DNA from 3 places in the Streptomyces sp. NPDC012769 genome. Region 3 is predicted to be linked to each of the others. Evidence: riboswitches for the same ligand, from Rfam matches in the RefSeq annotation. Region 3 holds a riboswitch; each other region holds the start of a gene.

Region 1 (4,646 bases), on a different contig from region 3:
CGAGCAACGACGGCAACATCATCCGGGTGGTGTTCCCCGAGCTGACCGAGGAGCGCCGCCGCGACTACATCAAGGTCGCCAAGGGCAAGGCCGAGGACTCGAAGATCTCGATCCGCTCCGTGCGCCGCAAGGCCAAGGAGACCATCGACAAGTTCGTCAAGGACGGCGAGGTCGGTGAGGACGAGGGCCGCCGCGCGGAGAAGGAGCTCGACGACACCACCGCGAAGTACGTCGCGCAGGTGGACGAGCTGCTCAAGCACAAGGAAGCCGAGCTGCTCGAGGTCTGATGAACGACTCATCCTGGAGGGCCCCGGCCACCACCGGCTTCGGGGGACCCGACCAGGGGCCTGCCCCGGCGGGTCCCGCCTACGAAGGGCGGCAGGCGGCGCAGACTCGGCCCATGCCCATCGTGTCCGACGATCCCGCCGGCGACAACCAGGACGATCACGACCGGGGGGCCGCTCAGCCGAGCGGTCCCCTGTTCCGTGACGAGACGCCGCACGAGCACCCGCAGGAGCCCATGTCCAGCCCGTCCCAGCCCGCGCCTGCGCCTTCGCCCCGGCAGAAGCCGCGGCAGAAGAAGAGCGCGGGTCGTGACCTGGGTGCGGCCATAGGAGTCGGTCTCGGCCTCGGTGCCGTCATCATCGCGTCGCTGTTCGTCTGGAAGGCGGCGTTCGTCGGGGTGATAGCGGTCGCCGTCGTGGTCGGCCTCTGGGAGCTCACCTCCCGCCTCCAGGAACGCAAGGGCATCAAGGCCCCGCTGGTCCCGCTGGCGGTCGGTGGCGCGGCGATGGTCGTCGCCGGCTATGTGCGGGGCCCGGAGGGCGCGTGGGTCGCGATGGCCCTCACGGCCCTCGCCGTCCTCGTGTGGCGGATGACGGAGCCGCCCGAGGGCTATCTGAAGGACGTCACGGCGGGAGTCTTCGCCGCCTTCTACGTGCCCTTCCTGGCGACCTTCGTGGCGCTGATGCTGACCGCCGACGACGGGCCGTGGCGGGTGCTGACCTTCCTGGTCCTCACCGTGGTCAGCGACACCGGCGCGTACGCGGTCGGCTGGCGCTTCGGCAGGCACAAGCTCGCCCCGCGCATCAGCCCCGGCAAGACCCGTGAGGGTCTGCTCGGCGCGGTCGCCTTCGCCATGGCGGCGGGCGCGCTGTGCATGGAGTTCCTGATCGACGGCGGCACCTGGTGGCAGGGCCTCCTCCTCGGCCTCGCGGTCGCGGCGAGCGCGACCCTGGGCGATCTGGGGGAGTCGATGATCAAGCGTGACCTCGGCATCAAGGACATGGGCACCCTGCTCCCCGGGCACGGCGGCATCATGGACCGGCTGGACTCGCTGCTGCCGACGGCGCCGGTGGTGTGGCTGCTGCTCGTCCTGTTCGTCGGAAGCGGTTGATCAACGCGCTGACCAGTGCTTTTCCACGCGAAGGGCTCGTTGTCCACAGGGCGGCGAGCCCTTCGTCGTAACTCTGCGACACTGGTATCACCATGCCCAAGCCCGGAGAACTCACTTTCGTCGCCCCGCGCGGAGCCAAGCAGCCCCCGCGGCACCTCGCCGACCTCACGCCCGCAGAGCGCAAGGAGGCGGTCGCCGCGATCGGCGAGAAGCCGTTTCGCGCCAAGCAGCTGTCCACGCACTACTTCGCGCGGTACGCGCACGACCCGGCGGAGTGGACCGACATTCCCGCGGCCTCGCGCGAGAAGCTGGCGGGGGAGCTGCTGCCCGATCTGATGTCGGTCGTGCGGCACGTCTCGTGCGACGACGACACCACCCGCAAGACCCTGTGGCGGCTGCACGACGGCACGCTCGTCGAGTCGGTGCTGATGCGCTACCCGGACCGGGTGACCATGTGCATCTCCTCGCAGGCCGGCTGCGGCATGAACTGCCCGTTCTGCGCCACCGGCCAGGCCGGTCTCGACCGCAATCTGTCGACGGCGGAGATCGTCCACCAGATCGTCGACGGCATGCGCGCCCTGCGGGACGGCGAGGTGCCCGGAGGGCCGGCGCGGCTGTCGAACATCGTCTTCATGGGGATGGGCGAGCCGCTCGCCAACTACAAGCGGGTCGTCGGCGCCATCCGCCGGCTCACCGACCCCGAGCCCGACGGCCTGGGCCTGTCCCAGCGCGGCATCACCGTGTCCACGGTGGGCCTGGTCCCGGCGATGCTGCGGTTCGCCGACGAGGGCTTCAAGTGCCGTCTCGCGGTCTCGCTGCACGCGCCCGACGACGAGCTGCGCGACACCCTGGTGCCGGTCAACACCCGCTGGAAGGTCCGCGAGGTCCTCGACGCCGCCTGGGAGTACGCGGAGAAGTCCGGCCGCCGGATCTCCATCGAGTACGCCCTGATCCGGGACATCAACGACCAGGCCTGGCGTGGTGACCTGCTGGGCCGGCTGCTGAAGGGCAAGCGGGTGCACGTGAACCTCATCCCGCTGAACCCGACGCCCGGCTCGAAGTGGACCGCGTCCCGCCCCGAGGACGAGAAGGCGTTCGTCGAGGCCATCGCCGCCCACGGCGTGCCGGTCACCGTCCGCGACACCCGCGGGCAGGAGATCGACGGTGCCTGTGGACAGCTGGCCGCCGCCGAACGCTGACCTTGTAGTCTGAGCTCGAACACATCTGCATATTCCGACAGGGGAGCGCCACAGCGCTGAGAGTGCGGTGACCGTCAGACCGCAGACCCTCTGAACCTCGCCCAGGTCATTCTGGGTAGGAAGTTCGGTCGTAACTCGAGCTGTTGCGCCCTGCCCGCGTCCGGTGTCCCCCGGCCGCGGGCAGGGCCGCGTCTCTTCCTGGCCACCCCCAGGAGGAAGTCCAACGTGAACACCAAGAAGGCAGCCGCCGCCGCGCTCGCCGCGGCGCTCGGCGTCACCACCCTCGCCGCCTGCGGCACCGACGACGTGCGCGACGCGGCGGGCAAGAGCGGCGGACCCGCGCCCAAGACCGTCACGCTCGTCAGCCACGACTCCTTCAACGCCTCCAAGGAAGTGCTGGCGGAGTTCACCCGGCAGACCGGTTTCACGGTCAAGGTCCTCAAGAGCGGCGACGCCGGCGAGGCCGTCAACAAGGAGATCCTGACCAAGGGCGCCCCCCAGGGCGACGTCTTCTTCGGCGTCGACAACACCCTGCTGTCCCGCGCCCTCGACAACGGCATCTTCACCTCGTACGAGGCGAAGGGCCTCGACCGGATCCCCGCCGCGCTCCAGCTCGACAAGGAGCAGCACCGGGTCACCCCCATCGACTCCGGCGACATCTGCGTCAACTACGACAAGCAGTACTTCGCCGACAAGAAGCTCGCGCCGCCGCAGACCTTCGACGACCTCGCGAAGCCCGCGTACAAGGACCTCCTCGTCGTCGAGAACCCCGAGCGGTCCTCCCCGGGCCTCGGCTTCCTCCTCGGCACCGCCGCGAAGTACGGCGACACCGGCTGGCAGGACTACTGGAAGAAGCTCAAGGCCAACGGCGTGAAGACCGTCGACAGCTGGGAGCTCGCCTACAACCAGGAGTTCTCCGGCTCCGCGGGCGGCAAGAAGGCCAAGGGGGACCGGCCGCTCGTCGTCTCCTACGCCTCCTCCCCGCCGGTCGAGGTGCTCTACTCCGAGCCGCAGCCGAAGGTGGCCCCCACCGGCGTGTCCACGGGCACCTGCTTCCGGCAGACCGAGTTCGCCGGCCTGCTGAACGGGGCGAAGAACCCCGAGGGCGGCAAGGCGTTGATCGACTTCCTGATCTCCAAGAAGTTCCAGGACGACATGCCGCTGCAGATGTTCGTTAACCCGGTCACGAACGACGCGACGCTCCCGGAGCTGTTCACCAAGCACGGTGTGGTGATCGACAAGCCGGAGACCATGGCGCCCGAGAAGATCGCCGAGAACCGTGACCAGTGGATCCAGCAGTGGTCGTCGCTCGTCCTGAAGTAGTCCGCTCGGGCCGCCGGGGAAGCGCGGCGCGGCTGGGGCTGATGCTCCTGCCCGTCGCCTTCTTCGCGGTCTTCTTCGCCTGGCCCGTCGTCTCGATCGTCGAGCGCGGGCTCAGGCCGGACGGCCACTGGGAGCTCGGCCGGTTCGGCGAGACCCTGAGCCGGCCGGAGATCCTCGACGTCCTGTGGTTCACGCTGTGGCAGGCCCTCGCCTCCACCGCCCTCACCCTGCTCGTCGCCCTGCCCGGCGCGTACGTCTTCGCCCGCTTCGACTTCCCCGGCAAGCGGATCCTGCGGGCCGTCGTCACCGTGCCGTTCGTGCTGCCCACCGTCATGGTCGGCACCGCGTTCCTCGCCCTCGTCGGCCGGCGCGGGCTGCTCGACGAGTGGTGGGGCGTCCGGCTCGACACCGGCGTCTGGGCGATCCTCCTCGCCCATGTCTTCTTCAACTACGCCGTCGTCGTCCGCACCGTCGGCGGCCTCTGGTCGCAGCTCGACCCCCGCCAGGAGGAAGCCGCCCGGGTCCTCGGCGCCTCCCGCCTGCGGGCCTGGCGGACCGTGACCCTGCCCGCGCTCGGGCCCGCCGTCGCCGCCGCCGCGCTCATGGTCTTCCTGTTCACGGCGAGCTCCTTCGGCATCGTGCAGATCCTCGGCGGACCCGCGTACTCCACCCTGGAGACCGAGATCTACCGGCAGACCGCCGACCGGCTCCAGCTCTCCACCGCCGCC
Region 2 (4,646 bases), on a different contig from region 3:
GCGAGGATGTCGCGGACCGTGCGTGCACGGTCCGAGCGGACGGAAGCGGTACCAAGGGCCATACGGGCAGGTTAGACGGGGTCTACGAGCGGGGTGAAGCCGAGTCCGCCTTGTGGACACGTTTCAGGACAGCAGGACGCCGGCCGGGGCCGCCCGGACCGGGACGATCTACGCGAGGCGCTCGCGGACCCGCTTGGCGAGGGCGGCCGTGGCGGCGGCCGGGTCGTCGGCCTCGGTGATCGCGCGGACGACGACGATCCGGCGGGCTCCGGCGTCCAGGACCTCGTCCAGGTTGGTCTCGTCGATGCCGCCGATGGCGAACCAGGGCCGGTCCTGGGCCAGGCCCGCCGCGTACCGCACGAGGTCGAGGCCCGGCGCGTGACGCCCCGGCTTGGTGGGGGTGGGCCAGCACGGGCCGGTGCAGAAGTAGTCCACGCCCGGCTCGGCGGCGGCCGCGGCCACCTCCTCCTCGGCGTGGCAGGAGCGGCCCATCAGCACGTCGTCGCCGAGGATGGCGCGGGCGGCGGGCACGGGCAGGTCACCCTGGCCGAGATGCAGCACGTCGGAGCCGATGGCGTGGGCGACGTCGGCCCGGTCGTTGACGGCGAGGAGCGTGCCGTGGCGGCGGCAGGCCTCGGCGAGGACGGCCAGGTGCTCGAGCTCCTCACCGGCCTCCATGCCCTTGTCGCGGAGCTGCACGATGTCCACGCCGGAGGAGAGCACGGCGTCCAGGAAGGCGGGCAGGTCGCCCTGCCGCTTGCGGGCGTCGGTGCACAGATAGAGCCGGGCGTCGGAGAGCCGGGCGCGAGGCGTGGACATGGTCGTTCCCCCCTGGTGGGTGGTGCCGGTGCCGGGCCGGCCGGTAAGGACCGGCCGGCCCGGCACCCGCGGGTGCTGTTCGTGGGTCCGCTCGGCGAGCGTTCCCGGTGCGCGGCGCGTCGGCGCGCGGTGCGCGGCGCACCGGCGCGAGGCGCATCGTATGCGTGGCCGCGCCGGTGCGTGGCTGCGTCGGCGCGGCGGTCGCGTAACCGCGTCAGACGGCGAGCGCCTGGGCGCGGCGCTTCACCTCCGTGCCGCGATTCTCGCCGAGGGCCTGCGCGGGGGTGCCGGGCAGGGTCGGGTCGGGAGTGAAGAGCCACTCCAGCATCTCTTCGTCGGTGAAGCCGTCGTCCCGCAGGAGCGTCAGGGTGCCCACGAGCCCCTTGACGACCTTGTCGCCCTGGATGAAGGCGGCCGGCACCTGCAGCGCCTTGTTCTCACCACGGCGCACGGCGATGAGCTGGCCCTCCTTGACCAGCTGCCGCACGCGCGTCACCTCGACGTCGAGCATTTCCGCGATGTCGGGGAGGTAGAGCCAGGCGGGGACGAGAGCATCGATCTTTGCGTCAATCTCGGTCACGGGACAAGCGTGCCATCCCGGACTGACAGCCGGTAGTCGGGCCCTACCGGACTGCCGCCTTCAGAGGTACGGAGGGGTCCGCGGCCCGCTCCGGGTCGACGGGCGTGCCGTGCTCGATCAGCCGGCGCCCCTGGGCCAGATCGCGGGGGCGGCCCACCGCGAGCAGCGCCACGAGCGCGTCGCCGCGCAGCCAGAGCACGGTCCAGGCCTCGTCGGCCGGGTCGCCGCGCCACAGCAGGGTGTCGGCGGCGCCGTGGTGTCCGGCGTACTGGACGAAGCGGCCGAACTGCTCGGACCAGAAGTAGGGCACCGGGTCGTAGGGCGCGGGGGCCTCGCCGAGGATGTCGGCGGCGACGGTACGGGGGCCCTGGAGGGCGTTGTCCCAGTGGTGGACGAGGAGCCGTTCGCCGTAGCGGGCCGACGGGAAGGAGGCGCAGTCCCCGACCGCGTACACGTCGGGCAGCGAGGCGCGCAGGCGATCGTCGGCGGTGACCGCGCCACTCGGGTCGAGCGCGACGCCGGATCCGGCGAGCCAGCCGGTGGCGGGCCGGGCGCCGATGCCGACGACGACGGCGTCGGCGGGCAGCTCCCGGGGGGCGGTGGAGGCGGCCGGGGCCGCCGAGGCCTCGGAACCGGTCGCGTCCTCGTCGAGGACGACCCGTCCCTCCTCGACCTGCCGCACGCGCGCGTGCAGGCGGAGTTCGGTGCCGCTCTCGGCGTACCAGGCCGCCATGGGAGCGGTCACCTCGGCCGGCAGGGCGCCGGGGAGGGGACGGTCCGCCGCCTCGACGACGGTGACGGCGCAGCCGGCCTCGCGGGCGGCGGTGGCGAACTCGGCGCCGATCCAGCCGGCGCCGACGACGACGATGTCGTGGCGGCGTTCCAGGACCGGCTTGAGTCGGGCCGCGTCGTCCAGGGTGCGCAGCAGGTGGACGCCGGGGACGCCCTCGCTGCCGGGCAGGGTGAGCGGATGGGCGCCGGTGGCGACGACGAGGGTGTCGTACGGGACGGGGCCGGCCTCCGTGTCGACCTCGTGGTCGGCGGCGCGCAGGCCGGTGACCTCGACGCCGAGGCGCAGCTCGACACCGAGGTCCTCGAAGTCGATGTCGAAGGCGGAGTCCTCGGCCTTGCCGAGCAGGACCGCCTTGGAGAGCGGCGGCCGGTCGTAGGGCTGGTGGGGCTCTGCGCCGATGAGGGTGACGGGGCCCGTGAAGCCCTGCTCGCGCAGGGCGACGGCGGTCTGCACGCCCGCCATTCCGGCGCCGACGATCACGACGTGCCGACCGCTGCGCGGCGCGGCCGGGGCGGCGGCTGACGCGGGGCCGGGCTGTACGGCGGCCGGGGTCCCAGCCGGGGCAGTGGTCGCCTCCGGGCCGGGACGCACGGCGGCCGGGGTTCCGGTCGGGGCGGCGGCTGTCGGGTGCGGCGGGGCGCCGGGGGTGGCGGGCGGCCGGGTGGCCGTCGGCTCCATGGGGTCGGCGCTGTTCTTCCCGCTGGACTGCTCGCTCTTCTGCTCGCTCACACGGCCACCTTACGCATCTGACGAACCGTCAGGAAGGGAGGGGTCCTGTGGCGCTCCGCCCTCGGCGGCTAGTCTGGCCGCCGTAAAGCACTCGCGGGAGCCCGGACGCACCGGGCTGAGAGGGAGGCTGGCCGGCCTCCGACCGTACGAACCTGATCCGGGTCATGCCGGCGAAGGGAGGGGCTGGACGCCCATGTCGCGTACGAGCAGTACTTCCGACGTCCTCGTCATCGGGGGCGGGATCATCGGCCTGGTCACGGCCTGGCGGGCCGCGCAACGCGGACTGCGCACCGCCGTGGCCGACCCCGAACCGGGCGGCGGGGCCGCCCGGGTGGCGGCGGGCATGCTCGCCGCCGTCACCGAACTGCACTACGGCGAGGAGACCCTCCTCGGCCTCAACCTGGCCTCCGCCCGCCGCTACCCCGACTTCGTCGCCGAACTCGCCGAGACCACCGGCCACGACGTCGGCTACCGCGCCTGCGGCACCCTCGCCGTCGCGCTCGACGCCGACGACCGGGCCCACCTGCGCGAACTCCACGCCCTGCAGACCCGCTGCGGACTCGCCTCGGAATGGCTCAGCGGGCGCGAGTGCCGCCGTCTGGAGCCCATGCTGGCGCCCGGCGTGCGGGGCGGGCTGCGGGTGGACGGCGACCACCAGGTCGATCCGCGCCGGCTCGCCGACGCCCTCGTGGCCGCCTGCGAGCGGGCCGGGGTGGTCTTCCACCGGACTCGCGCGGAGCGGCTCACGGTGGTGGGCGACCGGGCGCGCGGCGCGGTCCTGGCCGACGGGGCAGAGCCGGCGGCGGAGCAGGTGGTGCTGGCCGCGGGCAGCCTCAGCGGCCGGCTCGACGGCGTACCGGCGGACGTGCTGCCGCCCGTTCGGCCCGTGAAGGGGCAGGTGCTGCGGCTGCGGGTGCCGCCCGCGTACGCGCCGTTCCTGTCCCGGACGGTCCGGGCGGTGGTCCGCGGCAGCCAGGTCTACCTCGTCCCGCGCGAGAACGGCGAGCTCGTCGTCGGCGCCACCAGCGAGGAGCTCGGCTGGGACACCACCGTGACCGCGGGCGGGGTCTACGAGCTGCTGCGCGACGCGCACGAGCTGGTGCCCGGCATCACCGAACTGCCGCTCACCGAGACCCGCGCCGGGCTGCGGCCCGGCTCCCCCGACAACGCGCCGCTGCTCGGCCCGAGCGCCCTGCCCGGCCTGCACCTGGCCACCGGCCACTACCGCAACGGGGTGCTGCTCACCCCCGTCACCGGCGACGTGATGGCGGAGGCGCTCACCACCGGCACGCTGCCGGACGAGGCGCGCCCCTTCACCGCCCGCCGCTTCCTCCCCGCGCACCTGGAGCACGCATGAACACCCCCCAGAACACCTCCGCGGACCCTTCCGTGACCGTGACCGTGTCCGTGAACGGAGAGGCCCGCGTCCTGGCGGGCCCGCTCTCCCTCGACGCCCTCGTCGCCACCCTCACCACGGCCTCCGCCGGGGTGGCCGCCGCCGTCAACGAGACGGTCGTGCCGCGTGGCCGGTGGGCCGCCACCGTGCTCGGCGAGGGCGACCGGATCGAGGTCCTGACCGCGGTGCAGGGAGGCTGAGCGCGATGTCCGACGACGTTTTCCCGCTCGGCGGTACGGATTTCTCGTCCCGCCTGATCATGGGCACCGGCGGGGCGCCCAGCCTCGACGTGCTCGAACGCTCCCTCGTCGCCAGCGGCACGGAGCTGA
Region 3 (4,646 bases):
GCAGTTCCCAGACCGCCGAGGTCTGGGTCACCGTCACGTCGTCCAGCACGCCGAGCGAACCGATGATCACGCCGGCGAGCAGCAGACCGGACATGTCGATGTCCGGGTAGAGCCCGTGGATGAGACCGGTGTTGTCGTCCGTGTTGCCGCTCAACGAAGCCCAGCCGATGAACAGCGAGCCGAGCAGGCCGATGAGCAGCAGCGAGACCAGCGTCCCGAGCACCGCGACCGAGGTGCGGGCGGAGAGCCCGTGACACATGTAGAGCGCGATCAGCATGATCGCGCTGGACCCGACGACGGCCACCACCAAGGGGTTCGAGCCCTGGAGGATCGCCGGCAGGATGAAGAGGGTCAGCACCAGGAAGCTCACTGCCAGCGCGATCAGCGCCATCACCCCGCGCAGCCGGCCGACGACCACGACGGCGAGCGCGAAGATGCCGGCCAGCAGGCCGATCGGCAGTTTCCGGTTCACGTCCGTGACGGAGTACTGCAGGTCGCGCGGCGCGTCCGGGGCGTACGCCACCACCACGCCCTGCCCCTCGTGGAGTTGCCGTGGAGCGTCCGGCTGGACGATCTCGGTGAACTTCCGGCCCTTGTCCGGCCCGGTGGTGACCTCGACGGTCGCCTTCTCGCACTGGCCCTGCTGGGCGTTGACCGCCTCGCGGCCCTGGGAGGTGGAGGTGTCCCCGGTCGGTGGGACCTGCGCGGCGTTCACGTCCTTGCAGTCGACCTGTTCGACGGCGACGACCTTGCCCTGTTCGGTCTGCCGGTCGAAGCCCACCCCGGTGCGCTCGTGCGCCGGGGTGCCGCCCGGCCACAACACCAGGAGCCCGACGACCACGGCGGTGGCGAAGGGGATCAGGACCGCGGCGATGACCTTGCGCAGATGCCGGGACACCGGCGCGGCGGGGCCGTGACTGTGCGCATGGGAATGCCCGTGGCCGGACCCATGAACAGGTCCATGGCCAGGTCCATGACCGGGCTCGTGCCCGTGCTCGTGGCCGTGCGGTTCGGGGGTCTGCTGCGAGGAGGTCACCGACCGATCATCGCAAGAACGTCAGGGCCCCCACTGTTCAGCACGCCAGTGATGACGCTAGCGTGGTGACACCTTTGCACACGCGGGAGCTCGGAGCACCGGGCTGAGAGGGCGCTGACGACCAGCTGCGCCGACCGCCGAACCTGTTACCGGGTAATGCCGGCGTAGGGAGATAGGTCTCATGACCATTCAGGACGCACGCACGCCTGCCTCCAGCCAGGACGAACAGAGCGGCAGCGGCCGACAGGAGCGCACGCCGGGCTGGCACAAGGGATACGTCGAGGGTTCCCGCCCCGACCTCCGGGTGCCGGTCCGTCAGGTGCACCTCACCAACGGCAAGGACGTGACGCTGTACGACACGTCCGGTCCGTACACCGACCCGACCATCGACACCGACGTACGGCGCGGACTGCCGCCGCTGCGCGAGAACTGGATCATCGCGCGCGGTGACACCGAGGAGTACCCGGGCCGCCCGGTCCGGCCCGAGGACGACGGCATCAAGCACACCTCGCCGCGCGGCGGCGGGCTGAAGAACCTCGACGCGGTCTTCCCGGGCCGTCCCCGGCTGCCCCGCCGGGGCCGCGACGGCCAGGCCGTCACGCAGCTCGCGTACGCCCGCCGCGGGGAGATCACCCCGGAGATGGAGTACGTCGCGATCCGCGAGAACGTCTCCCCCGAGGTCGTACGGGAGGAGATCGCGGCGGGCCGCGCGGTGCTGCCGGCGAACGTCAACCACCCGGAGATCGAGCCGATGATCATCGGCAAGCGGTTCCTGGTGAAGGTCAACGCCAACATCGGCAACTCCGCGGTCACCTCCTCCATCGAGGAGGAGGTGGAGAAGATGACCTGGGCCACCAAGTGGGGCGCCGACACGGTCATGGACCTCTCCACCGGCCGCAACATCCACACCACGCGCGAGTGGGTGCTGCGCAACTCCCCCGTGCCGATCGGCACCGTGCCGCTCTACCAGGCCTTGGAGAAGGTCGACGGCAAGGCCGAGGAGCTGACCTGGGAGATCTACAAGGACACGGTCATCGAGCAGGCCGAGCAGGGCGTGGACTACATGACCGTCCACGCCGGCGTGCTGCTGCCGTACGTGCCGCTGACCGCCCGCCGCAAGACCGGCATCGTCTCGCGCGGCGGCTCGATCATGGCCGCCTGGTGCCTCGCGCACCACAAGGAGAACTTCCTCTACACGAACTTCGAGGAGCTCTGCGAGATCCTGGCGGCGTACGACGTCACGTACTCGCTCGGCGACGGCCTGCGGCCCGGCTCGATCGCGGACGCCAACGACGAGGCGCAGTTCGCGGAGCTGCGCACGCTCGGCGAGCTGAACACGATCGCCAAGCGCCACAACGTGCAGACGATGATCGAGGGCCCGGGCCACGTCCCGATGCACAAGATCAAGGAGAACATCGACCTCCAGCAGGAGATCTGCGAGGAGGCGCCGTTCTACACGCTCGGCCCGCTCACCACGGACGTCGCTCCCGCGTACGACCACATCACCTCGGGCATCGGCGCGGCGATGATCGCCTGGTGGGGCACGGCGATGCTCTGCTACGTGACGCCCAAGGAGCACCTGGGCCTGCCGAACAAGGACGACGTGAAGACGGGCGTCATCACCTACAAGATCGCGGCCCACGCGGCGGACCTGGCCAAGGGCCACCCGGGGGCGCAGGAGTGGGACGACGCCCTCTCGGACGCGCGGTTCGAGTTCCGCTGGGAGGACCAGTTCAACCTGGCCCTCGACCCGGACACGGCCCGTGAGTTCCACGACGAGACGCTGCCGGCGGAGCCCGCGAAGACGGCGCACTTCTGCTCGATGTGCGGCCCGAAGTTCTGCTCGATGAAGATCTCCCAGGACATCCGCCGCGAGCACGGCGGCGACCTGAAGGCGGACGAGATCGAGCAGGGCATGGCCGAGAAGTCGGCCGAGTTCGCGGCGGCCGGCAACCGGGTCTACCTGCCGATGGCGGAGTAGCCCGAGACCGCCGCTCCGTACGGCGCCGGCCCGCGACCCCGGGGGAGTCGCGGGCCGGTCCGCCGTCTCCGGCCGAAAGACCGTGGGGGAGGGCGGTGCCCGGTGGTCACTGCGAACGGGTCTCGGGTGGGCCGAAGTCCGGGCCGGTGAAGTCCGGGCTCGTGTAGGTGGGGCGGGGGGCCGGGGCGCCCTCGTTGGGGCTGGTGAAGTCGGGACCGCTGTAGCCGACCTTGGGGATGCGGCCGGACGGGGGCGGGGACTGCTTCGGAATCGGCGGGGCGGCGGACGCCGAGGCCAGCGCGTCGCGGAGGAAGGGGAGGATGCCGCGGTCCAGGAGCGCCCGGCACCAGGCCTCCTTCGCGCGCGACAGCTCGTCGTCGGGGGTCGGGGCGGGGACCTGGGTGGCGCTGTTGCGCAGCGCGGTCATGAGCAGGCCGACGGCGGCGAAGAGGAGACCGGCCGCGCCGACGGCGCCGAAGAAGAGGCCCGCGGTGAGCAGGGTGTCGGCGAACGCGGGCGGCGGGTCCAGCATCTTCAGGACCGCCCCGACCAGCAGGAAGATGACCGCCGCCGCGCCCGCGAGGATCGGGGCGAGAACGGTGACGACGGCGACCGCGCCCGCGCCGGCCGAGTCGCCCAGCATCGCGCCCGTACCGGGAGCCGTCGAGCGGACCTGCTCGCGGACCTTCACGAAGTGGTCGTACTCGACCGCGGCGGGAGCCGTGATCAGCGCCGTCGCGTTCAGCGCCATGGAGCGCAGCTGGGCGGTGGTGAGCCGCTGCCCGACGCCGGCCAGATCCGGATGGTCGGGCGCGTTGCGCAGTGCGTCGTCGAGGACCCGCTCGAACTCGGCGCGGTCCTCGGTCAGCAGGTGCGGAGCCACGTTCATGTGCATCCCCCGATGCTCCGTAGGGGCCGGAACCGGCCGTCGGGAACGGCGGGTCGGGCGGAAACGGAGGAGAGCCTGCTACGGATGAGCCGATGGTATTGCGCCGACGGCACGCGGAGACAGGGTGTTTCGGGAAATCGACTTCCCCGGATGCGGAGTGTTATGCGTCAGGCGGGCAGCGGGAGTTGGACGACCAGCAGCTTTCCGGCCATGGTCACTCCCCCGTCCATCGCGATGGCCAAGCCGTCCGCGTAGACGTGCGGCCCGTCGACGACCGGGCGTTCGCCCTCTTCGCCGTCCTCCGTGCCGACCTGGCCGAGGAGGTACGGGATGGGGCTGTGGCCGTGGACGATCCGGCGCCCGCCGTAGGTGCCGAGCAGCTCCTGCACCGCCTGCGGTCCGGCGGCCTCGTCGCGGAAGGCGAAGCGCTTGGTGAACTTCCGGAAGAGGTCCCAGACCTGATCGGCGTCGTTGCGGGTGAGGATCTCGTGGACCTTGTCGTTGACGTCCTCGATGGTGCTTCCGTACTCCAGGTACGCGGTGGTGTCGGAGTGCAGGAGGAGGTGACCGTCCTCCTCCACCACGGCGTCGAGCCGGGACATCCACTGGAGGTGGACGTCCTGGAGGCGGTCCATGTCGTGCTTCTGGCCGCCGTTGAGCAGCCAGGCGGCCTGGAAGGTGGCGGTCCCGGCGCCGGAGCTCACCGGGGTGTCGCCGAAGCGCTTGGCTCCGATGAGGAG

The links. Region 3 has a riboswitch for thiamine pyrophosphate ahead of thiC (phosphomethylpyrimidine synthase ThiC). Riboswitches for the same ligand answer to the same signal wherever they lie in the genome.
Region 1: it holds a riboswitch for thiamine pyrophosphate, as region 3 does, so the genes downstream of both, ACFY7C_RS24665 (thiamine ABC transporter substrate binding subunit) here and thiC (phosphomethylpyrimidine synthase ThiC) in region 3, are expected to answer to the same signal.
Region 2: it holds a riboswitch for thiamine pyrophosphate, as region 3 does, so the genes downstream of both, thiO (glycine oxidase ThiO) here and thiC (phosphomethylpyrimidine synthase ThiC) in region 3, are expected to answer to the same signal.

The regions. Positions count from the first base shown of each region.
Region 1 is NZ_JBIBCP010000004.1:753,842-758,487, forward strand. Features, by position in the region: gene frr (ribosome recycling factor) at 1-287, shown strand, start outside; gene ACFY7C_RS24655 (phosphatidate cytidylyltransferase) at 287-1,396, shown strand; gene rlmN (23S rRNA (adenine(2503)-C(2))-methyltransferase RlmN) at 1,489-2,595, shown strand; TPP riboswitch at 2,625-2,735, shown strand; gene ACFY7C_RS24665 (thiamine ABC transporter substrate binding subunit) at 2,821-3,918, shown strand; gene ACFY7C_RS24670 (ABC transporter permease) at 3,960-4,646, shown strand, end outside.
Region 2 is NZ_JBIBCP010000002.1:1,004,049-1,008,694, reverse strand. Features, by position in the region: gene metF (methylenetetrahydrofolate reductase [NAD(P)H]) at 1-62, opposite strand, end outside; gene thiE (thiamine phosphate synthase) at 169-819, opposite strand; gene ACFY7C_RS13640 (Rv2175c family DNA-binding protein) at 1,034-1,399, opposite strand; gene ACFY7C_RS13635 (NAD(P)/FAD-dependent oxidoreductase) at 1,443-2,921, opposite strand; TPP riboswitch at 3,005-3,117, shown strand; gene thiO (glycine oxidase ThiO) at 3,115-4,278, shown strand; gene thiS (sulfur carrier protein ThiS) at 4,275-4,517, shown strand; gene ACFY7C_RS13620 (thiazole synthase) at 4,523-4,646, shown strand, end outside.
Region 3 is NZ_JBIBCP010000005.1:183,798-188,443, reverse strand. Features, by position in the region: gene ACFY7C_RS26030 (YibE/F family protein) at 1-1,036, opposite strand, end outside; TPP riboswitch at 1,109-1,224, shown strand; gene thiC (phosphomethylpyrimidine synthase ThiC) at 1,218-3,017, shown strand; gene ACFY7C_RS26020 (hypothetical protein) at 3,124-3,912, opposite strand; gene ACFY7C_RS26015 (metallophosphoesterase) at 4,074-4,646, opposite strand, start outside.